Linked DNA regions of Pleurocapsa sp. PCC 7327. The protein of the gene in region 1 interacts with the protein of each later gene in a pairwise test. Links are inferred from orthologs where the notes say so. Each region holds a gene or a part of one and is shown in the gene's direction. Other genes may lie near its edges. The genes, in order: PLE7327_RS07145 and PLE7327_RS15830.

Region 1 (11,582 bases):
CCTTGCAACCTTGCCTGACGGCAAATTTTAGTTTAGTTCGCTTCATCAGCCACCCGCAACAAGAGTATAACCAATCCTTTCTTCAAGAATGGGTAACGCAAGTCGATCGCTGGTTGCGTCAAGGCACAGAAATCTATTTCTTCGTACATTGTCCGCTAGAGGAGCGATCGCCTTTCACTGCGCGTTATTTTCAGCAACTGCTCGAACGGCAAGGCGTAAACATTCCTCCCTTGCCATGGGATTGCTTAGAATCCTCTCCCGTACAGCTTAGCCTGTTTTAGAGATGTCTACTCAGATAGATCGGTTTGCCGATCGTCCGGTTGAGTCATTTGGTCATTTGGATGTGCCGTTCTCTTGGCGATCGCGCCTGCGAAGTTGGGTTTTACTATCGCTCAACACCAACCTAAGATAAGTCAACGATTTCAAGAGTTTTGTCAGTCAACCAAGGTAAAGTAGAGAAGTATAAAAGTTATCATTTCTTGCTATAACAAGGGAGCGAAGTCCCTACTTCTTGCACCATGCTGATTAAGACCGAGCAAATGCCTGAGAGACGATATCCCAAAGTTCCGATCGAGCGGCGAGTCGCTGCTTTTTTAATCGATTTTGTTGCGGTTTGGCTGTTGAGTTCCTTCTTTCCCGATATCATACAGTGGTTCGTGTTCCTAGTCGGCTGGTTTGTCGTGCGGGTTTTAGTCGTCGAAAAAAATAAAGGTCAAAGTCTCGGTCGCTATGCGCTGGATATGAAAGTCATCGATCCGCGTTTTAACAAAATTCCCGGACTGCTAGCCTTGGCAAAACGGGAAGGAATTGTTGGCTTGGCTGCGATGCTGGCGGTGTATGGCTTAGAAATTAATTTTGTCAATGGATTGTCGATGCTATTGCTAGTCTCTCCTCTGCTGGCTGACTGTGGCGTGGCTTTTGCCGATGAAGAACTCAACCAAGCTTTTCACGACAGAATTGCCGGAACCATCGTCATCCAAACGCGCCGAGGTTTATCGCTCGATCTTCGCCTGAAAAAGCTTTATTTTAACTTGAAGCGCAACTTTCAGAAACGATAATTTACTGAGATGAAACATTCAATTGCCGTACTGCCGCCGCCGATTGTATTAGAGGGACTGTTGCAAAGCTGGTTGTTGGAAGATATTGGTAGGGGCGATCGCGCGACGCAAGGAATCTTCCCGCAAACGGCTACAGCAGGAAAGGCAGAATGGATTGCTAAAGAAGCCGGCATAATTGCAGGATTGCCAGTCGCCGCCAGAGTATTTCAGTTACTCGATCGCCAGGTAAATTTCGTTCCCCTAGTGGCAGAAGGCCAAGCAGTTAAACCCGCAGAGGTAATTGCTCGCATCGAAGGCGCGACGGATGCTTTACTGATGGGGGAAAGAGTAGCGCTCAATTTAGCCATGCGTCTCAGTGGCATTGCCACGCTAACCCGACAGTATGCAGACGCGATCGCGGATTTACCGACTCAGTTAGTCGATACGCGCAAAACAACGCCAGGATTGAGAATTTTGGAAAAGTATGCCACCCAAGTCGGCGGCGCTGCCAATCACCGCATGGGATTAGACGATGCGGTTATGATTAAGGACAATCATATCGCAGCGGCTGGAGGTATTAGAGAAGCGATCGCGGCAGTTCGCAAAACGATGCCTTATCCTTTAACAATCGAAGTAGAGACAACCAGCATCGCTGAAGTTGAAGCTGCTCTCGCAGGCGGCGTGGATATTATCATGTTGGATAACATGACGATCGAGGAGATGAAGCAAGCGGTACAGTCGATCCGCGCACGAAATGACAAGGTAAAGATCGAGGCATCTGGAAATATTACTTTAAATAATATTCGCGGGGTGGCAGAAACCAGGGTAGATTATATCTCCAGCAGCGCTCCCATTACTCGTTCTACTTGGTTAGATTTAAGTATGAAAATGGGAGCGAGTTGAGAATTAGTTTGAACTTTGAACTTTGAACTTTGAACTAATTATGACGCGCGTTTGCGATCGACAATTGCTTGCCGAAACCCCAGCACGACCAAAATATTAGAAATAGTTAACAAAGATTCCGCACTGCCGTGCAACCAATCCACATTGGCTAAAACCTTGCCATAGTGAATTTTGGCATAAATTCCTGCTGGAATGGTAACGCCGACAAAAACCAACAGAGCATAAAATCCAATTAAAGCCAAACGCGGGGTTTGTTTAGAACGAGTCAGAAACCACAAAAATCCTAGATAAGGAAAGAGGGAAAGGGCAAATAACGTATCTTTTGAGAGCATCACAGGAATTTTTTTTCGACTACTATTGTTAACTATTCTTGCTGCGATCGCCCCCCACTAGCAGAACGCCAAATCCACCAAGCCGCGGCGCACAGAGTGCAATTGCCTACCACGGTCATTGAAGCTTGTAGCGTTACTAGCCATTCTAACGAACTGGCATTATCGAAGAAATGCCAAGTACAAGCACACATGGCACTGAGCAAAGCAGGTAACATTGCCCAGGATAATCCCCACCAGTATCGATTGCCAGTTACTTCTCCATAAATCCAGACGAGCCAAATAGCGGCAACCCACTCAATAACGCTAGAAACGTGAATAACCCAAGTCGGAATTGAAAGTGCATGCATAGGTTTTGCCAATGAGAAAGAATTTTCTTCTGTCGAGCTTATCTCATTTGGCGTTGTCCTACCAAGGAAACAATTAGCATTACCAGCCAGCTTGACAGTCAAAGACTATGTTAGGAAGCTATATCTAGTAATGCTAATCTGTCCACTGTTGTTCCCTAACCATTTGCATTCTCATTGAATGGGATAATGAAAACAACCTAAGTTTAGGCTCTTAAAAATAAACTGATAAATTTTTCAGGACAAAGTTCTCCAAGCAGCGATCTCAATAAGTTTGAGGCGATTGCGACTGGCGGCAAAATCAATAAAAAAACTATTTTAATTTAGGAAAACACACTCTTATTTTCCTTATCTTCGGAAAACTGGAATGGGAACTATCTGTGAAGAATCGGTTATCTTAAAAAAACCGTCTACCTAATGAGCTGTTAGTCTAAATTCATGCAACTCCTTGTCTTAAGTAACGGTCACGGAGAAGACGCGATCGCCATCCGCATTATAGAACAATTGCAGCGCCATCCCAGAGCGCCCAAAATAACGGCATTTCCTCTAGTGGGAACTGGATACGCCTATTCCCAGCTTAATATTCCCACGATCGGGCAGGTAAAGCAGATGCCTTCTGGAGGATTTATCTACATGGATGGGCGACAGCTATGGCGAGACGTTCGAGGCGGATTATTGCAGTTGACGCTAGCGCAATTCAAGACCGTCCGCAGATGGGCAAAAATCGGCGGAAAAATTTTAGCGGTGGGCGATATTGTGCCTCTACTATTTGCATGGTCGAGCGGTGCCGAATATGCTTTTGTCGGAACGGCGAAATCCGAGTATTATCTTCGCGATGAAGACGGTTGGTTGCCTCCAACCTCTGGATTAGAACGTTGGTTGGGAGCGGTATATCTTCCCTGGGAGCGCTGGTTAATGAGCCGTCGCCGCTGCAAGGCAGTATTTCCCAGAGATACACTAACCACTCAAATTTTACAACAATGGTCGATCCCTGCTTTCGATCTGGGCAATCCCATGATAGATGGACTTGAAGTTGAAGCCTGCGATCGCGCTCCTATACATTTGTGCGGCATCAACTCGTCCCACGAGGGATGGGTCAGTCGATCTACTTGGAGCTGGCAAAATAGCGGCTCGCCAGCCAAAAGTCAGAAGGATTCGCTCGTCATTCTCCTGCTCCCCGGATCGAGAATGCCAGAAGCACAAAGAAATTGGCAAACGATTTTGACCGCCATAGCGGGTGTCATCGCTGTCTTCGATCGCCGTCCTATTTTATTTTTAGGCGCGATCGCGCCCGCTTTGTCCCTCGAACCTTTTCAAAAGCCTCTCATCGAGCGCGGTTGGAATTTTCGCCCGATTTCCGATGCTAATGCTTCAGCGTTTACGCTAGGTAGTACAACCTTAATCCTATCTCAAAATGCCTATGCAGAGTGTTTGTCGGCGGCTGACTTAGCGATCGCGATGGCGGGAACGGCAACGGAACAGTTTGTCGGCTTGGGTAAACCTGCTATTATCATTCCTGGCGAGGGACCGCAATTTACCTATGCATTTGCTGAAGCTCAAACTCGTCTTTTAGGGTGTTCTGCTATCCTGGTAGAACAACCCGAACACGTTGTCAGTGAGATTCAATCCTTACTCGACGATGCCGATCGCTGGCAGCAAATTAACCAAAATGGACGGCGACGGATGGGAAGTCCCGGCGCTGCTGCTCGTATTGCTAATTGTCTGATGGAAAAATTTATGGTCAATAGTTAGTGGTTTATAGAAAAGCCTCAAATTTCTCAAACTGTTGAGCTTGTTTTAGCAATCGTTCCTTAACGCGATCGCAAACTAACTCGCATAACTCAAAGATTGCTGGATCGGCAATTTCATAATAAACGCTAACTCCATTTTGTCGGCGCGACAAAAATCCAGCTTGCGTCAATACTTTTAAGTGCTTCGATAAATTTGCCTGTCCCAAACCAGTCGCTTCAGCAATTTCTGTGACATTCATAGTTCCCGATTGCCTCAGCACATCTAAAATTGCCAGACGACTCACTTCTGAGAGGACTTTGAAATATTCTGCCACTGGGGCTAGCAGTTCGGGAGATGTCTTAGAAGAAGTCTTTGCCATAGAGAGCGATCGTCGCTTTCAAAAATCGATTAAATAACTAAGTAGTTATTTTTATTTTAGGCGAAAATACTTCCTCGATGCAGCGATCGATCGCGTTTTAATGAAAAGAAAGCACCTCAGAAATTGGCTTCATCTGGGCAGTCGAGGGAAAAACCCGTGCGGCTTCGGGACTGACTGAAAGCTGGACTCGCATCCCGATCGGTAGTTGGGTGTCGATCGCGGTACGAGCGTGCAATCTTTTGCCAGAAGCAGTTTCTAGACAGTAGCGGTACTCTCGACCTAAAAATTGGCGATCGCAGATTTTTATCGTCGAGGTCTCATCTGGCTTGAGGATAATATCCTCTTGAGCGATCGTCAACTCGCCCGTATCTAATCCCCTCAATTCGCTTGCACTCGGTATTTCCCAGGCTCCAATTTCTGTTTGCCAAGTATTTCCCTGGCGCTTGGCTGGAAGAACATTTGCCTGCTTGACAAATTCTGCCACAAACAGCGAAGCCGGGCGAGTATAAATTTCTTCTGGCGTACCTAACTGTTCTAGTTTGCCTTGGCGCATTACCCCAATTTTATCGGAAATGGAAAGGGCTTCTTCTTGGTCGTGCGTGACGAAAATAGCTGAAGTTCCTGCTGCTTTGAGGATGTGGCGGATCTCGTGGCGGAGGTACTGTCGCACTTGCACGTCCAAATTGCTCAGAGGCTCGTCTAATAGGATCAAAGCGGGTTGGGGCGCTAAAGCCCTGGCTAAGGCAACGCGCTGTTGTTGGCCGCCCGATAGTTCGTGGGGATAGCGTTTTTCTAATCCAGTCAGTCCTACCAGTAAAAGAACCTCAGCAATGCGTTGTTCGATCTGGGCTTTGGAGAGACGAGCGCACTTCCTTTGCAACCCAAAAGCAATGTTTTCTGCAATGGTTAGATGAGGGAACAAAGCATAGTCTTGAAACACCATGCCAGTATTTCTCGACTCTGGCGGCACCCAACATCCTTTGCCCGCAACCGTGCGTCCGGCAAGAGCGATCGCGCCGCTTGAAGGTTGCTCGAAGCCAGCGATAATCCGCAATAGCGTCGTTTTTCCGCAGCCAGAAGGACCGAGCAATCCTAATACATCTCCTTGCTCTAGAGTTAAACTGACGTTATCTACCGCAGGGGTGGAATGAGCTGAAAACTGTTTGGTGACGTTTTTGAGATCGAGGATAGTTGGTTGTTCCATCAGGGATATACTTAAGCGATACTCAGGGCTAGAAAATCTGAAAAAAGCGGGCAGTGAATGCCTGTCTCAATTCCGAATCCACATAGAAATCTTTCTAATAACTCACTATTCCTTATATAACATTAAACAGCCTTCTAAATAAGAAATTTTCTCAAAAATCAATGATGTGGGAAACCGCTCGAAAACCAGCCGCCTTCGCCAGCAACGTTGATAGGATTCTCGTTCCTCAAGGAACGGAATATAGAGCAATTTGTCGAGGTTTGCAATCGATCGATTCGCAGAAACCTTTAGGATTGCCTATTCCCATAGGTGTGAATGCTTTAACGCCCTATTTAGAAAAATGGCAACAAACTAAAGACTTTCTTAATAAGCCGCCGGCTCGCATCTTGCTAATGGGATTGTGTGGCAGCTTGTCGCCCCAATATAGCGTAGGAGATCTCGTCATTTATCAAGCCTGTGGTTATAGGAGCGAGAAGCTTTTATGGCGAGAGTGCGATTTTTATCTGACTAAATTGCTTGGCGATCGCCTGCAAGGAAAAGCAACCTTAGTCAAGGGGTTGACAAGCGATCGCGTTATTTGGTCTGCCCAAGAAAAATCTTATCTAGGTCGAATCTGCCAAGCTGACGTAGTAGACATGGAAGGCTATGCAGCCTTAGAGATTCTTGCTCGCGCGGGGATCGCTCTAGCCATAATCCGAGTCATCAGCGACGACTGCCAGCAAGATTTACCCAATATTATGCCAGCAATAGGGTCTGATGGCTCGTTACAGCCTTTTCCTTTAGCCATGAAGATGTTGCAAAACCCCGTCGCGGCTATTCGACTCATTCAAGGTTCTCTGCGAGGACTAAAAGTATTGCAGCAAGTCACCAGTGACTTGTTTTCTGAGGAGTTAGGATAGAGCGATCGCGCTTCAGTCAAAACAGATAATAACGACTGGCAAGGCTTCATAACGATTGGGAGTGTCAGTAAAGCTTCTAGAGAGAGAAAATAGAAACAGAAATGTTATCTCACTCACTCGCTAACAAAATCTCATGACTAAACGAGCGCTCTTGCTAGTTAACCGTTATGCTCGCAAGGGTCAAAAAAGCCTGGCTAAAGCAGTCGAAATTCTACATGACCTAGATTTTGAACTAATTACCGTGCCGATTAAAAATCCTCAGCAACTTCCTGAGCTAGTCCACAAACATAAAAATGCGATCGATTTAGTCATCGTTGGTGGAGGGGACGGCACCTTAAATGCGGTTGTCGATAGCTTGGTAGAAACCAAACTCCCATTAGGCATTCTCCCGCTAGGAACGGCTAACGATTTAGCGCGTACTCTCTCAATTCCGCCGTCTATTCCAGAAGCTTGTCGGGCGATCGCATCTGGTAACCTCAAGTATATTGACCTGGGTTGGGTCAACGGCAAACATTTCTTTAACGTAGCGAGTTTGGGATTGAGCGTAAAAATCACCAAGAAACTCTCGAAAGGAGCAAAACGCCGCTTGGGAATTCTCGCTTATGGGTATACCGCCTTGCAAGTCCTCAGTCAAACTCGTCCCTTTCGAGCAGAAATTCGCGTCAATGGCGAGTCGATTAGAATTAAAACCATTCAGATTGCAGTCGGCAACGGGCGCTATTATGGAGGTGGCATGGCGATCGCCAAAGATGCCGCGATCGACGATCGCCGCTTGGATTTGTATAGTTTAGAAATAGAGCGTTGGTGGCAAATTTTTCCACTAATATGGACTTTACCTAGCGGCGATTACGAGAATCTGCCGTGGGTGCGATCGCTTGAAGCAGAAGAAATTGAGATCTATACGCGCAAACCCGAAGAGATCAACACAGATGGGGAATTGACCGTTTCGACTCCGGCTAAGTTTCGCGCGATCCCCAAAGCTTTAGCCGTATTTACGGCAGCAGAAACCTCGTATTCCAAAACGACCCCTAGAAAGGATTAAAATAAAAAAACACCCTAAACTTTTAGGAAAGTATGGAAATTTCAGAACTCAAACGAGAAATAGAAACCGTTGGTTCGCGCCTGGGGAAAACCCAGGACTATCTTTGACCTTCCCGCACTCAAAGCTAAGATTCAAGATTTAGAACAATTGGCCGCTCAACCGGATTTTTGGGATAGTCAAGAGAAAGCACAAACAACGCTTCAGGAACTCAACGATCTCAAATCCAGCTTAGAGCAATACCAACAATGGCAAACTCAACTAGAAGATACTAAAGCCATTGCCGAACTGCTAGAATTAGAAGCCGACGAAACCCTCGCAATAGAAGCCAAAAACAATCTCATTCACCTCCAACAAGAACTCGATCGTTGGGAACTACAGCAGCTTTTATCGGGTGAATATGACGCAAAAGGAGCCATCCTAACTATTAATGCCGGGGCTGGTGGAACTGATGCCCAGGATTGGGCAGAAATGTTGCTGCGCATGTATACCCGTTGGGGAGAAAAACAAGGCTATAAAGTTCGCGTGAGTGACATTTCCGAAGGCGATGAAGCGGGGATCAAGTCCGCTACCCTCGAATTTGAGGGACGCTACGCCTACGGCTACCTCAAAGGCGAAAAAGGCACTCACCGACTGGTTCGTATTTCTCCTTTCAATGCCAACGGCAAGCGACAAACCAGCTTTGCCGGCGTGGAAGTGATGCCAATTTTAGGGGAGGAAGCGGTTAAAGTAGAGATCCCCGAAAAAGATCTGGAAATCACCACTTCTCGTGCTGGTGGGAAGGGCGGACAAAACGTTAATAAAGTAGAAACTGCCGTTCGCATCGCCCACATCCCCACGGGGATCGCCGTTCGCTGTACCCAAGAGCGATCCCAACTCCAAAATAAAGAAAAAGCCCTCGCCCTTCTCAAGGCGAAATTGTTGGTAATCCTTCAAGAACAGCGGGCAAAAGAAATCGCAGAAATCCGAGGCGATATGGTAGAAGCCGCTTGGGGCAACCAAATTCGTAACTATGTCTTCCATCCCTATCAAATGGTCAAAGACCTGCGAACCAATGTAGAAACTAACAACGTGACTGCCGTTATGGATGGGGATCTCAATCCCTTTATCGAAGCCTATTTGCGTCAATCCACGCTAGGAGAACAAAGCTAATTGTGGGGTAGTCTATATCTAGAGTAGGAGCATCTCGAACGCAAACGAGATGCTCTGAGCGCATTAGGGTAAGTAGATAGACAGAATTAATAACACATTTCAGGGGTGAATTTAATTTTGCCTAGATACTTACGATATGGCATAAAGTAGGGCAACCCAAAAACCACCTACCCTAAGAGAGAAACAAATATAGACGAACTGGGAATACTATAAAAAAAGAGATTGCTTGATTTTTAGCAATAAACTGTTACATTAAATGCAGCGATCGAACTAATAACTCTAGTAACTTTCTTAAATCCAAAATCCTATGAGTGATTCCTCTACATCTACTCAAACGTCAGAAGCACCAACTCTCAAAACAGCTCAAACCGAACCAGAACCCAGTTACGTCAAACTCGCTATGCGTAACATGGTACGCAAAAAAGGAATTTCATTGAAACACTTTTTCCTGACTACCGTCGGTTTACTAGCTTTTCTGATCGGCATGTCCTACTTAACTCGCTAATCTCTTCTTTAGAGTGTCAGTAATTTAGTTAATTTTTACTACTGATAACTGTACGGGCGGGTTTGGTCTGTAGTTATGTAACAAGGCGCTCATTTTCACAATTAACCCGCCTCTACCGATTGCTGATAACTGATATGGCATCTTCTCTCAAATCCCCTGTAGCAGTTGACGTAAATTTGCAGGATGTTTTTTTCGAGCAATCATCCGCAGCTTGCCCGATTTCCCCAGACACTTGGACGAATTGGTTTCAAACTTGGCTAGAAGTCATGCGTCCCGAACTTCCAGAGGCAGATATCTACGAACTATCGCTTCGTCTAACCACAGATGCAGAAATCCAGGCGCTCAATGCTCAGTATCGCCAGCAAGATCGACCTACAGATGTATTGGCATTTGCGAGTTTAGAAGTAAACTTTCCTAAACTGCCAGCAGAATTTTCCGAATTAGAGCCTTTGTACCTTGGAGATATTATTATTTCAATCGAAACTGCCGAACGACAGGCAGAGCAACAAGGACATTCCTTAAGTGTAGAACTTGCCTGGTTAGCCTCTCATGGGTTTCTCCATCTGTTGGGTTGGGATCATCCCGATGAAGATAGTCTTGCCAACATGCTCTCCCAGCAGCAAACGCTATTGAAAATAATCGGGATTTTGTCTTAGTGCTGATAAGCTAATAATTTTAATAGAACGAAATCTAAAGAAAATCTTATCTTTTGAAAACGAACGGTCTCTATGAAAGCAAATAATTTACAAATGACTCAATCGACCAACGCCAAAGCACTTGACTCGATCTATTTTCCCGTTCCCATTAAGGAGAAGCAAATGATTAAATCTCCCTTCTTGGGTGGCTATAACTTAAAAACTTCTTCGCTGCGAGAACTCGCTTGGCAAGTTGCCCCGAATCTCCTGATTAGCTTTCGATACGCTTGGGCAGGAGTTAGCTACGCCTTTGTCACTCAGCGGAACTTTCGCATTCATACTGCGATCGCGACGATAGCTATAAGTCTGGGGCTTATTTTGAGGATTACACCAGTAGAAATGGCAATCGTGACTTTAACCAGCGCCTTGGTAATGGTACTAGAACTATTAAACACCGCTCTCGAATCCGTCGTCGATCTGACGGTCGGTCAATCATATCACGAGCTTGCTAAAATTGCTAAAGACTGCGCGGCTGGCGCGGTTCTCATTTCTGCTCTGGCGGCTTTGTTAGTAGCCAGTTTTATCCTACTGCCGCCGCTATTTAGCCTAATTTTGCAGCTCGGCACGTTCTAAGTAAAAACAGAAAGGCAGATCGGCATTGATTCTTGTTATTGATAACTACGATAGTTTTACCTACAACTTAGTACAATATTTGGGAGAACTGGGCGAAGAACTGCCAGTCGCTTCAGATATTCAAGTTTATCGCAACGATCGCATTGACATCGAGACCATCCGTCAGCTTCAACCCGATGGGATCCTCATCTCTCCAGGTCCAGGCTATCCCAAGGATGCAGGAATTTCCCTAGCGGTAATCGAACAACTCGGCGCAACCGTACCAATATTAGGCGTTTGCTTGGGACACCAAAGCATCGGTCAAGTCTTTGGAGGAAAAATCGTTCCCGCTCCCGTTTTAATGCACGGCAAAACGTCGGAGATTCACCATCAAAACGTCGGCGTTTTTCAAGGATTAGACAATCCGTTTCAGGCTACTCGCTATCACAGTTTAGTCGTCGATCGCGAAACGATGCCAGAGGTGCTAGAAATTACAGCGTGGGTTGAAGATGGAACGGTTATGGGTCTGCGCCACCGAAACTATCCCCACATTCAAGGCGTTCAATTCCATCCAGAAAGCATTTTGACCAGATCGGGCAAACAACTGTTGCGAAATTTCCTCAAATCGCTAGATTAAGTATTTGTTACTGATAAGATGCAAGATGCGATCTTCTAACTAACAACTAGCAACAGAGGGATAAATTTCCATGAGACGGCGACAGTTCATCCGTTACGCTGGAGCAAGTTTACTGGCAGCAAGCGGTTCCGCTTGGGTTTCGGGGTGGGGGAGCGATCGCGCACAAGCTCAAA
Region 2 (11,589 bases), 1.9 Mb from region 1 along the record:
CGATCGATTCCGAGGAAATCGAGGAATTTTGCCGTAGCGCGGACTATGATTGGGAAATTGTCAAGGATGGCATGCTAGCTATTCCCCCCGACAAAAATGTCGAAAACACAGATTGGAAACCAGACGGGAATTATTCAGAACCGGAGACGGCAACTGAAACGGAAACCGGAACGGAAACCGGAACGGAAACCGACTCAGAAATATCCCCATCTGAGTTAGAGAGTATTCGTCGTCGGCTCGAAGGGCTACTTTAAACAATTCAAAATTCACAATGGAAACTTTGGAAGAAAGAGGTCACCTGCTCACAGAGCAGATTAATCCCAACAGCCGCAATCTAGATGGACTGACATCGCTAGAACTCGTCGATCTTTTCAATCAAGAAGATGCTCAAACCTTAGCGGCAATCGCCAAAGCGCGGATGGAATTGGCAAGGGCGATCGACCTGGCCGCCGAGTCGCTGCGTCGGGGAGGAAGGCTTTTTTATGTCGGTGCGGGAACGAGCGGACGTTTGGGCGTATTAGATGCGGCGGAATGTCCTCCGACTTTCTGTACGCCGCCGGAAATGGTACAGGGAATCATTGCCGGAGGGGCAACCGCCCTAGTTCGCAGCTCGGAAGATTTAGAAGATAGAAAAGAAGATGGAGCGGCTGCGATCGCCGAGCGACGAATCAATGAATTAGATGTCGTAGTCGGCATTACGGCGGGGGGAACTACTCCCTTCGTCCATGGGGCAATCGAAGCCGCCAAGCAACGAGGCGCGACGACCATTGCCATTAGCTGCGTTCCTGCCGAGCAGGTCGCCATTCACGCTGATGTGGACATTCGCTTGCTCACCGGACCGGAGGTTTTAGCAGGATCGACGCGACTAAAAGCCGGGACAGCGACTAAAATGGCATTAAACATCCTCTCCACGGGGGTGATGGTACGCCAGGGAAAAGTCTACGGCAATCGCATGGTCGATGTAGCCGTCACCAATCGCAAACTGCGCGATCGCGCTCTGCGCATCCTACAAGATATCACCCAACTCAGCCGCCAAGAAGCTGATAAACTCCTAGAACGCAGCGGCAAGCGGGTTAAACTCGCCCTGTTAATGCACTGGAGCGGATTGGATGCCGAAGCGGGCGATCGCCTCCTAGAACGACACCAAGGCAATCTTCGCGCTGCTCTCCAAGATCGCACTCAACTGTAACGCTCGGAGCCAAAATGATTAACGCATCAGAAACTACTGCCATTGCCGCTATTGTTCTAGTCGCGCTAGGAATTTTAGCTTGGGGGTACAATCGGGCAAAAGCCTATGGCAAATTGGGGATCTTAGCCTGGTTGCAATCCGTTATTCTCATGGCTCCCTGGTTAATTTTCTTTGGCTTATTCGCGGCGGGAATCTATTTGAATTTGGTGGGCATTCTCTTCCTACTCGTCGCTTCAGTCGTCGTCTATATTTATTTAGGAAATCGCCTCAGAGCAGAAGGACAAGACGCTATTTTACGCGAGAGAGCTGCCCAAAAGCTCAAAGACGAACGAGAGACAAATCTTCCCCCAACTTCCGAAACGGCGCCAAAAACTGGAGAGCAGCCAGAAGCTATCGTTCCAGAGATCTTGCCGATCCCAGAAGACGACCTAAAACTCATCAAAGGGATTTTTGGCATAGATACTTTTTTCGCTACAGAAACGATTTCCTATCAAGAAGGCGCAATTTTTAAAGGAAATCTGCGAGGGGAACCCGAAACCGTACATGCTCGCCTTTCAGAAAAACTTAAAGAAAATTTTGGCGAAAAATATCGGTTGTTTATGGTAGAAGGGACGGAAGGAAAACCCGTTGTTATCGTCCTTCCCAGCACAAACGACCCGCAACCGACAACTCTTGCTCAGAAAAACTTAGCGTTAGTCCTACTTATTGCCACTATCGCCACGAGTTTAGAATCGGCTGGACTTTTGCTAGGGTTTGATTTATTCAGCAATTTAGGTCGTTACCGGGAAGCTATTCCCCTGAGTCTCGGACTTTGGGCAATCCTAGTCGCTCACGAAATCGGTCATCGCATCGCAGCCAAACGATATAATATTCGCCTGAGCGTTCCCTTTTTCCTTCCAACTTGGCAAATTGGTTCCTTCGGGGCAATTACTCGCTTTGAGTCCTTGCTTCCTAACCGAACTGCTTTGTTTGACGTGGCGCTTGCTGGTCCAGCCTTTGGCGGCATCGTCTCTTTAGCGATGCTAGTCGCTGGGTTAATCCTCTCCCGTCCGGGCAGTTTGTTTCAAGTTCCCAGCCAATTTTTCCAAGGCTCGATTTTGGTGGGAAGTCTTGCCAGAGTGGTTTTAGGGGAGCAGTTGCAAAAAGCGATCGTTGACGTTCATCCGCTGACGATACTCGGCTGGTTAGGGCTAGTGATTACCTCCTTAAATTTGCTACCTGCCGGACAATTAGACGGGGGAAGAATCGTTCAAGCCATCTACGGAAGGAAGATAGCCAGACGCACTTCTATTGCTACTTTAGTTCTCTTAGGACTCGTTGCTTTAATTAACCCTGCCAATCCCATTCCTCTGTACTGGGCAGTTTTAATTCTATTTTTACAACGCGATCTAGAACGTCCTAGCCTCAACGAACTAACCGAACCTGACGATACTCGCGCTGCTTGGGGTCTATTAGCACTGTTTTTGATGTTGGCAACCTTGATTCCTCTCAGTCCGGGTTTAGCAGGGCGTTTAGGGATTGGGGGCTAGCAAGCAAGAGAGCAAAGGAGGCAGGAGAAAGGGATACATGCCGCTCCTCATACTCCTTTGTACCAGTCTCGGAATGGCTCAGGTCGGATTTGAACCAACGACCAACGGCTTATGAGTCCGCTGCTCTACCGCTGAGCTACTGAGCCGTATTTTACACTTTATTAATCATACAACAAAAATGCGCGATCGACCCACCCCTCCAACAAAGTCAATCCAATTCGCAATTATCTCAGTCCAACTCCAGAATTTATAATGCGATCGCCGTTTGAACTTGTAAATTAGTCAACCTTTCCACGCGCTTGCTATCTTCGGGATCGAGGCGAATTTTGACTTCTACCACGCGGCGATCGAGGTTTTCTCCAGGTTGGTTGCTAAAAACGTTTTGGCGGCTAACCTGCCAGCCAATTTCCGATACCGTTCCCCGCAATTCGCCTGGAAATGTATTGCTGGTAATGACAGCTTTCTGTCCGAGTCGCACTTTGCCGATATCGGTTTGATAAACTTCTGCTACCACCAGCATTTGGTCGGTTTGAGCGATTTCCACAATTCCAGAATCGCTAATTTTTGCGCCCGGTCGCGCATGAATTTTGAGAATTCTTCCCGCCATCGGCGCGCGAATATAAACTTGATTTAGATTGGTCTGAGTTTGTTTGAGTGCTGCTATGGCGTTATCGACCTCTGCTTGCGCCGATCGCACGTCTACAGAACGAACTTCGGCAATTTGGTCTAAAGTGGCTTTAGCTTGCTTGAGTTGTTGCGATCGCGAGGTCTGAATGCGCCTGAGAGTAGCTCGCGCCTCGTTCAGTTCCTGCCCTCTGGAGGTTTGAATGCGTTTGAGGTTAGCTTGCGCTTCCTTGAGTTGCTGCTGTGCCGTTTGGAAGGCTAAGCGCTTGTTATCGAGTAACGAGGCAGCAGTGGCTCCCTCTTTAAAAAGGGTTTGGTAGCGTTTGTATTCTACTTCGGCATTGGCAAGCTGGACTTTTATCTGCTCGATCGCGGCTTTTTGAGCTTCAATTTCTGTATGTCGTTCGGCTTCGATTCGCGCGATCGTCGCTTTTTGGGCTTCAATTTCCGTGCTTTGTTCGGCTTCTAGACGCGCGATCGCGGCTTGCTGCGCCTGAATTTCCCCAGTTTTCGCCCCTGCTTTGACTTGGGCGAGTTTGGCTTGCGCCATTTTGACCCGCTCTCTAGCTTGCGCGACCTCATCTTGCAAGCGAGCGCGCGAATCGAGTATGGCAATAACTTGTCCCGCTTTAACGCGATCGCCCTCTTTGACGAGTAGTTGGGCAACTCTGTCTCCATCTAGCGCTATGGGTGCGGCGACGGGAACGACTTCTGCTTCCGGTTCCAAGTGTCCTAGTGCAGTTACTTTTTTGAGTTGAGGAACTCGTGCCGACTCAGATGTAGTTTCCTTTGCTGATTGTAAGTGTGAAATGCTATAGAGTGCGATCGCTCCTGTAAAAGCGATTCCCATCGCTACCGAACCAATTATCCAGCGAGTAGACTTTTTCGGCAAACCTTGCAGACTCATGATTTACTTCCTTAACTTATTATTGTTATTGAGATAGGCAGTTAACATCTTCGTCAGGACTTTAGCTTGAGCTGAGTAATCAACGCATCCATAACCATATATCTGCCGCCAGATCAGACCATCTACTAAGCTGAGTAAGAAGGTAATCAATTCGGGATCTTCAATGCCCAAAAGTTTTGACATTGACTTTGCTACTCGCATGCACGATTGTCTGAGTGCATCGCTTAACTCTCGTCCTTGCTGTTGCTGCTGCTTGTAAAAATCTGCAAAGATAAGTGTTTGCTTAAAAAAATAATCCTGATTGCGACTGATGAAGTCAAATGATTTCTCAATTCGTTCCTCCAGAGTTCGAGCATCTTTTAATTCTGCCGTTACCCGCAGGATGTCTCCTTCGACTAATTCTTCAACCAACTGCTCGAACAAAGCCTGTTTGCTAGGAAAGTAGTGATAGAGCGTTCCAGTAGAAACTCCCAGTCCTTCGGCAATCTTGCGCATGGTAATCGTTCCATAGCCTTTTTCGGCAAACAAGTCAAAGCTCTTGGCGAGCAATTCTTTGCGGTATAAGTCATGGTCTACAATTTTGGGCATAGGGGATGTTTTCGGAGGTTTGATGTTGATTTTATTATATCGAACATTTGTTATAAAATCAAGCGAGCAATAAAATAATACGAGCAATTGGAACTCCTAGAATTCACAACGAGGATGAAGAAAGCACAAACAATTTATTTCTCTTGCTACAAGGTCTGAGTAAAAACATACAGAGTTCCTAGCATAATCAAGATAATCAAAAAAACATTAACGAAGAAAAATTTATATAAAGAAGCTATTTGTTTCTCCAACCTACGGGTTAAATGCGAAAGGTTATCGACTTTGATTTGTAAATTTGTATACTGGGCGACAGAAACTCTATTTTCTTGCTCTAAGATTTTTTTAATTTCTTTCTTGATTTTCTCTGGCGTTTGAATTTGCAGTTTAAGCGCTTCTCTCAAGCGATTGTTTTCATTTGAATCCGCCTGTAATCTTGGAATTTTACTAACATATTTTCCGATCAGATCGGGGCCAAGCTGAAAATAACCTTTATAAGCATAGCGAATTGCCATTACTAATTCTCGTGCGGGAGTAGTCTTGAGAAGATATCCTTTTGCTCCCATTTGTAAAGCACAATTTAGATATTGCTCGTCGTCGTAGCTAGTAAGCATTAAAACTTTGCTTGAGAGAAAGCGTTCCGAGATGATCCTAGTAGCTTCCAAGCCATTGATCCCTGGCATCTCAATATCCATTAACACTAGATCTGGGTTGAGTTTTTCTACTTGTGCTACAGCCTCATGACCGTTAGTAGCAAATCCAACTATCTCTAGATCTGGTTCGGTATCTAAATAGCCTTTCAATGCTTGATGGACGGTTTTTTGATCGTCAACTACGAGAATACGAATCATATAACTAATTTAAGCAAAAGCGGTTTAGAAAAACTTTTAAAACCGCCAACAAATAAACATTGGGTTTCAAAAAAATGTATTCAATTATTATCCTATAATTTATCTTTTCAAGCAATCGAAAATTTTATTAAGAATTTTTGCTAGCTTGTTAACTAAAAATAGTTGGAAGAAATAACAAGTAATTAAAAATTTAAACTAGAAAAATAAAAACTCTAAATTAAATTTCCAGTAAGATTTATGATTATGTTAAGCATGCAAATTAGATAAAGAAACAGTCACTCGCCCGACAATCGAACCAAAGGAAGTTTACTCATTTGCAAAGCGTAAAGTCGAGCAAACAGACCTTGATTATCTAGCAGTTGCTGGAGGCTGCCGCTCTCGACAATGCGTCCTGCCTCCAAAACGACGATGCGATCGGCTTTGCGGATAGTGGAGAGGCGATGGGCAACGACAAAGGTGGTACGCCCGCCCATCAGACGTTCTAACGCTTCCTGAATCAAAGATTCTGAGGCAGAATCTAGCGAAGCCGTTGCCTCGTCAAGCAGCAACACGCGAGGATTGCGGATAAGAGCGCGGGCGATCGCGATTCGCTGCCGCTGTCCGCCAGAGAGTCTCACCCCATTTTCCCCAATCGGGGTATTGAGTCCTTGAGGCAGTTCCTCGATAAATTCGAGGGCGTTAGCATCCTCGATCGCTTGCCTCAATTGTGTCTCGCTTGCCCCAGCGGTTCCGTAGAGAATATTTTCCTCAACTGTTCCCTCAAATAAAATTGTCTCCTGAGAGACTACGGAAAGGAAACGCCGATAGGTTCTCAGATCTAAGGTATTGAGATCGCGTCCGTCGAGGAAAATTCGTCCGGCACTCGGACGCAAAAAGCCGATAATTAGATTGAGAAGGGTGGACTTGCCCGCGCCCGAAGCCCCGACGATCGCGATAGTTTCTCCCGGACTGACTGCAAGGGAAAAATCGGCAAGGGCGGGTTTTTCGGCATAGGGATAGGTAAAACCGACCGACTCGAAAGTGAAAGCCCCTCGTACTTCGGTAACGAGAATTTTGCCATGATTGGGTTCTATTTGCGGGCATTCGAGAATTTCTCCAACCGAGCGAATGGCATCGAATCCTCTCCCGATTTGCGGTAGGACGGCAAGAATCTGTAATATCGAAGTCGTCAGCGAGTCAAAATAGCCAGTCAGTAAGACGACGCTACCCGCAGTGACTCCAAATTGACCTTTATAGGCAAGAACAGCTGAGACAATCAGACACAGACAACCGAACAGCCGTAACGTCACCCAGGAGGCTGCACCCGCGATCGCATTAATGCGATCGACGCGCATTGCCGCCTCCTGAAATAAAATAAGCTTGTTGTGAGTGCGATCGATTTCGGTGCTTTCTGCTCCATGAGCGCGAGTTATGGGAATTAGCTTGACCATTTCAACCAGATACGCCGACATGGTTTCATACTGCTGCCGTAACTTCTGATTGCGATCGCTGAGCGGTTTTATCAGTACTCGCATTAAAATGACGGTTAGCGGTACGGTTGCCAGGAAAAACAGTAAGAAACTAGGAACGCGAATGCCTGTTACAATCAGTGCGATGAGAATGGTTAGCAGCGCAGAGGGCAAAAATTCAAATAACTGACTTGTCAGCAGTTGAATCGATTCTACATCCCTGAGAAGTTTGGATTGCATGAGTCCCGTGCTGTTTTGGTAATAAAATTCTAGGGAGAGTTCTTGCAGTCGTTGAATCAGTGCAGCGCGCAGTCTAGACTCCATTCTCCGAGTAGCTAAACTCATAAATCGGACGTACAGATAGTGAGTAGGAATATTCTGTACCACAGAAACCGCAAAGATAGCTCCATTCAACCAGAGTTCCCAGAAAGCATGCTGGCTCGGAGTCGAGATAATATCGATAATATTAGCCAGAATAAGGGGTCTAAGCCATTCAGGGCTGTGCTTGATGACATAAAACATCATTGACAGCCCAATATAGCGGAGGTCTTGGCGATAGAGTAAGAGCAGCGTTCTGAAAGGACGCTTTCCCCGATAGTCTTGAATTATTGAATAAGGTAATACCATTGACGGTGACTAGCGACTGGTAGGAGCAAAGCATGTCGCCCCGTACAGTTACCAGTTTTAGGGGGAGCGAACCTAAATTGTCAATGAAGCAGATTATGGAACTAACCGACCGTCAATTGACAATCTCCGCCCTTATAGGGCGGAGATTCTTCTACGGCAACTAGGATAACATAAATAATAAAGCCGTCTGGAAAGATGGGGCTTGTATCCCATTATTTCTGGTCATTGGTCACTGGTCATTCGATGAAAGGATTTTCGATTTTGGATTGGGGATTAGTTAGTAGATAGTAGTTAGCGGAAAGTGATTGGTCTTGTTTCTTTTCTCCCCATCCCCTAACTCCCCCCACACTCCTCTTTCTTATGGAACTCTACCTCATCCGCCACGGAATTGCTGGCGATCGCGATCCCCTTAAGTATCCTAACGATGAAGAACGACCCCTGACGGATAAAGGTCGTTTAAGGACGCAGCAAGTCGCCCAACGCTTGTATGATATTGGGGTGCGATTCGATTTAATTTTGACCAGTCCGCTAGTGCGGGCGTATCAAACGGCTGAGATTTTGCAAAAAGCGGGTTTATGCGATCGCCTAGAAGAATTTGCTGCCCTAGCTCCCGATGGCGATGTACGGGTTTGGGCAAACTGGTGGTTGGAATCTCGATACAATAAAGGAAATAACTGTCTTGCCCTAGTAGGTCATCAACCGGACTTAGGAAATTGGGCAGAAGTTTTAGTGTGGGGAAGTCCGAAAGAAAAGTTAGTGGTGAAAAAAGCAGGTGTTATCGGCTTGCTCCTGCCCGATGGAGAAAACCCTCTAGGCAACAGCGAATTATTTTTACTAACCTCGCCAAAATGGCTGCTCTAGGCTCTAAATAATGCTCTAGATAATAAACAATCATTAAAGCATTTCGGTAAAACCGAAGACACTAGAGCACCTTGAGGTAAGTTAGCTTCAGGTAGTAGAAACGTCACGATTAGAACCATGACAACAGCTTGCGAATATAAACCGGGCTTGGAAGGAATTCCAGCCGCTCAATCTAGCGTCAGTTATATAGACGGGAAGAAAGGAATTCTCGAATATCGCGGTATTCCAATCGAGGAACTCGCCGTCAAAAGTACTTTTCTCGAAGTAGCCTATCTCTTGATTTGGGGTAAACTACCGACTAAAGAGGAACTCGCCGCGTTTGAAACAGAAATCCGCTACCATCGACGCATCAAGTATCGCATTCGCGACATGATGAAATGCTTCCCAGAAACGGGACACCCGATGGACGCGCTGCAAACCTCGGCGGCAGCGCTAGGGCTATTTTACTCCCGTCGAGCCTTAGACGATCAAGCTTATATCCGAGCAGCAGTCGTGCGCCTGCTGGCTAAAATTCCAACCATGGTGGCAGCGTTTCATATGATGCGCAGGGGGAATGACCCCGTTCAACCCAACGACGATCTGGACTATTCTGCTAACTTTTTATACATGCTCACCGAGCGGATTCCCGATCCTCAAGAAGCCGAGATTTTCGACCGTTGTCTAATCCTTCACGCCGAGCATACCATGAATGCTTCTACCTTCTCGGCAAGGGTGACGGCTTCGACTTTAACCGACCCCTATGCAGTGATTGCTTCTGCTGTGGGAACGCTAGCTGGACCGTTGCATGGGGGAGCCAATGAAGAAGTTCTCGAAATGCTTGAAGAAATTGGCTCGGTAGATAATGTCCACCCTTATGTAGAAAAGTGCCTAAAGCAAAATCCCAAACATAAATTTATGGGTTTTGGACATCGCGTTTGGAAAGTTAAAGATCCCCGCGCAATTATGTTGCAAAATTGGGCAGAAGAGCTTTTTGAAAAGAAGGGTCGCGACGAGTATTACGACGTTGCTGTCAAATTAGAAAAGGTTCTTGTAGAAGAGAAAGGGTTTGGAGAACGGGGAATTTATCCCAATGTAGATTACTACTCCGGTTTGGTTTATCGCAAGTTGGGAATTCCTAACGACCTGTTTACGCCAATCTTTGGTATCTCGCGAGTTGCTGGTTGGCTAGCCCATTGGAAAGAGCAACTGGAAGTTAACCGTATCTACCGTCCTACGCAGATTTATACTGGCGATCACGCTCTATCTTATATTCCTATGGAAGAGCGCGTTGTTTCTCTACAACGAAATGGCAAGAATTGAAATCCATAACTGAAGTTGACATAGGTTGAGTTTAGGCTGGGGCGATCGCTCTCGATTGTGAGGTGCGATCGCTTTAATTTTGTCGCTTTATGACATAAAACGTATTCATAACGACTACATTTATGAACTAGAATAGACGCAAGACTTTTAGTTATAAGGGTTGGAGAAAATAATGGCTCAGCTCAAACAGCGACGTTCTGAAAACGTCGATGGCAACTTTTATGTCGATTCCACCTGCATCGACTGCGATACTTGTCGCTGGATGGCACCAGAAATATTTAATCGTTCGGGAGAACAGTCAGCTGTCTATCATCAACCCGCCAACGAAATAGAACGATTGCGTGCCATGCAAGCGCTGTTGTCCTGTCCGACAGCTTCTATTGGCACGGTAGAAAAACCCAAAGATATCAAAGCTGCTCAGCGAAGCATTCCCATTCTTATCGAAGAGAATGTTTATCACTGCGGCTATCATTCTGAGGATTCCTACGGTGCGGCTAGTTACTTAATTCAGCGTTCGGATGGCAATATTTTGGTCGATTCGCCTCGCTATGCGCCTTCCTTGGTTAAACGATTAGAGGAGATGGGAGGAGTGCGCTACATGTATCTAACCCATCGAGATGACGTAGCCAATCATCGAAAATTTAGAGAGCATTTTAACTGCGATCGCATTCTCCATGTAGATGACATTACATCGAGTGCCGCAGATGTAGAAATTCAGCTGACGGGAACCGAACCAATAGAATTTGCTCCAGACGTATTAATTATTCCCGTTCCCGGACATTCCAAAGGTCATACGGTTCTACTCTATCGTCACAAATTTTTGTTTACTGGCGATCATCTTGCCTGGTCTTCCTATTTGAACCATCTCTATGCGTTTCGTCGCTATTGCTGGTACTCTTGGTCGGAACAGGTCAAGTCCATGCATGAGTTAGCCAACTACACTTTTGAGTGGGTTTTACCTGGTCACGGTCGCCGCTATCATGCCGATACCGAAACGATGCGCCAGCAAATGCAGCAGTGTCTTGCTTGGATGGAAGCAGTTAACTAAAATCGATTCGATAACGCTGCTCGATCCAGATTTGCTCGGATGCTACAACAATCGTAAATTAGGGAAATGACATTTTAGGCGTAGCGATTAATTTCTTCTTGCAACCAGGGATCGACAGGTTGTCCGTCTTTGCGGCGCAGTTCGATTTCAACCATCGTCCTCATATTCACTCCTGGTGGCGCGGGTTGCGGATGGAAAATAATGTCATAGGCGTTGGGATCTTGATTGCGTTCTTTGAGCCAATCGCGGACTTTAATCGTACAGAAAAACGATTGTCCCTGCTCAAACATGCGACCGATTTGCATTCGCAGGCTGTAAGGATTGATGCGAGCCATACTTTTACTTGGTGATGGGTTGTAGATCTATGCTAGCTCTACTCGCTCCTCATCTCGATCGTTGAAATTGAGACAGCAACTAAGATATATTCATTCCAAGTGGCTGTCACCCAAGTATCAGTTGGTAGTTGGCTCATCAATTTCCTCACGCTTATAGGTTTTTGAGGGTTGCTTCTAGTTTTTTAGTGCGATCGCTTTTTCAATCAAAGGCTTAATGCATTTGTGGCTCCATTAACTTAGTATTTAAGAAACGATCGCTCTCCCTGCACAGTCGATAACACGATAC

What was found.
Region 2: the proteins of PLE7327_RS07145 (region 1) and PLE7327_RS15830 interact in binary tests that used the Escherichia coli proteins (3 or more experiments, as listed by UniProt). The link is inferred for Pleurocapsa sp. PCC 7327 from one-to-one orthologs.

The regions. Positions count from the first base shown.
Region 1 is NC_019689.1:1,591,748-1,603,329, reverse strand. What follows is about bases 5,939-8,916. They hold PLE7327_RS07145 (lipid kinase), read left to right. Parts: upstream 5,939-6,962; coding sequence 6,963-7,871; downstream 7,872-8,916. Other genes in these bases: PLE7327_RS07150 (nucleoside phosphorylase), read left to right, coding at 6,092-6,829. Also shown: PLE7327_RS07190 (DUF72 domain-containing protein), read left to right, coding at 1-281; PLE7327_RS26130 (hypothetical protein), read left to right, coding at 284-412; PLE7327_RS07185 (RDD family protein), read left to right, coding at 540-1,058; nadC (carboxylating nicotinate-nucleotide diphosphorylase), read left to right, coding at 1,068-1,940; PLE7327_RS07175 (DUF3593 domain-containing protein), read right to left, coding at 1,979-2,272; PLE7327_RS07170 (DUF2499 domain-containing protein), read right to left, coding at 2,305-2,619; PLE7327_RS07165 (lipid-A-disaccharide synthase-related protein), read left to right, coding at 3,055-4,368; PLE7327_RS07160 (helix-turn-helix transcriptional regulator), read right to left, coding at 4,373-4,726; PLE7327_RS07155 (ABC transporter ATP-binding protein), read right to left, coding at 4,824-5,930; PLE7327_RS07135 (DUF3285 domain-containing protein), read left to right, coding at 9,328-9,525; rRNA maturation RNase YbeY, read left to right, coding at 9,660-10,181; PLE7327_RS07125 (diacylglycerol kinase family protein), read left to right, coding at 10,344-10,793; PLE7327_RS07120 (aminodeoxychorismate/anthranilate synthase component II), read left to right, coding at 10,819-11,409; PLE7327_RS07115 (MBL fold metallo-hydrolase), read left to right, coding at 11,480-11,582. UniProt on the Escherichia coli protein: In vitro phosphorylates phosphatidylglycerol but not diacylglycerol; the in vivo substrate is unknown.
Region 2 is NC_019689.1:3,535,244-3,546,832, forward strand. Bases 7,845-10,829 are described here. They hold PLE7327_RS15830 (citrate synthase), read left to right. Parts: upstream 7,845-8,738; coding sequence 8,739-9,920; downstream 9,921-10,829. Other genes in these bases: sixA (phosphohistidine phosphatase SixA), read left to right, coding at 8,121-8,621; PLE7327_RS15835 (MBL fold metallo-hydrolase), read left to right, coding at 10,093-10,829. In the rest of the region: PLE7327_RS15785 (DUF3110 domain-containing protein), read left to right, coding at 1-254; murQ (N-acetylmuramic acid 6-phosphate etherase), read left to right, coding at 272-1,189; PLE7327_RS15795 (site-2 protease family protein), read left to right, coding at 1,204-2,718; PLE7327_RS15805 (ABC exporter membrane fusion protein), read right to left, coding at 2,966-4,249; PLE7327_RS15810 (TetR/AcrR family transcriptional regulator), read right to left, coding at 4,253-4,837; PLE7327_RS15815 (response regulator transcription factor), read right to left, coding at 4,984-5,685; PLE7327_RS15820 (ABC transporter ATP-binding protein), read right to left, coding at 5,961-7,760; more of PLE7327_RS15835, read left to right, coding at 10,830-10,968; PLE7327_RS15840 (hypothetical protein), read right to left, coding at 11,043-11,303.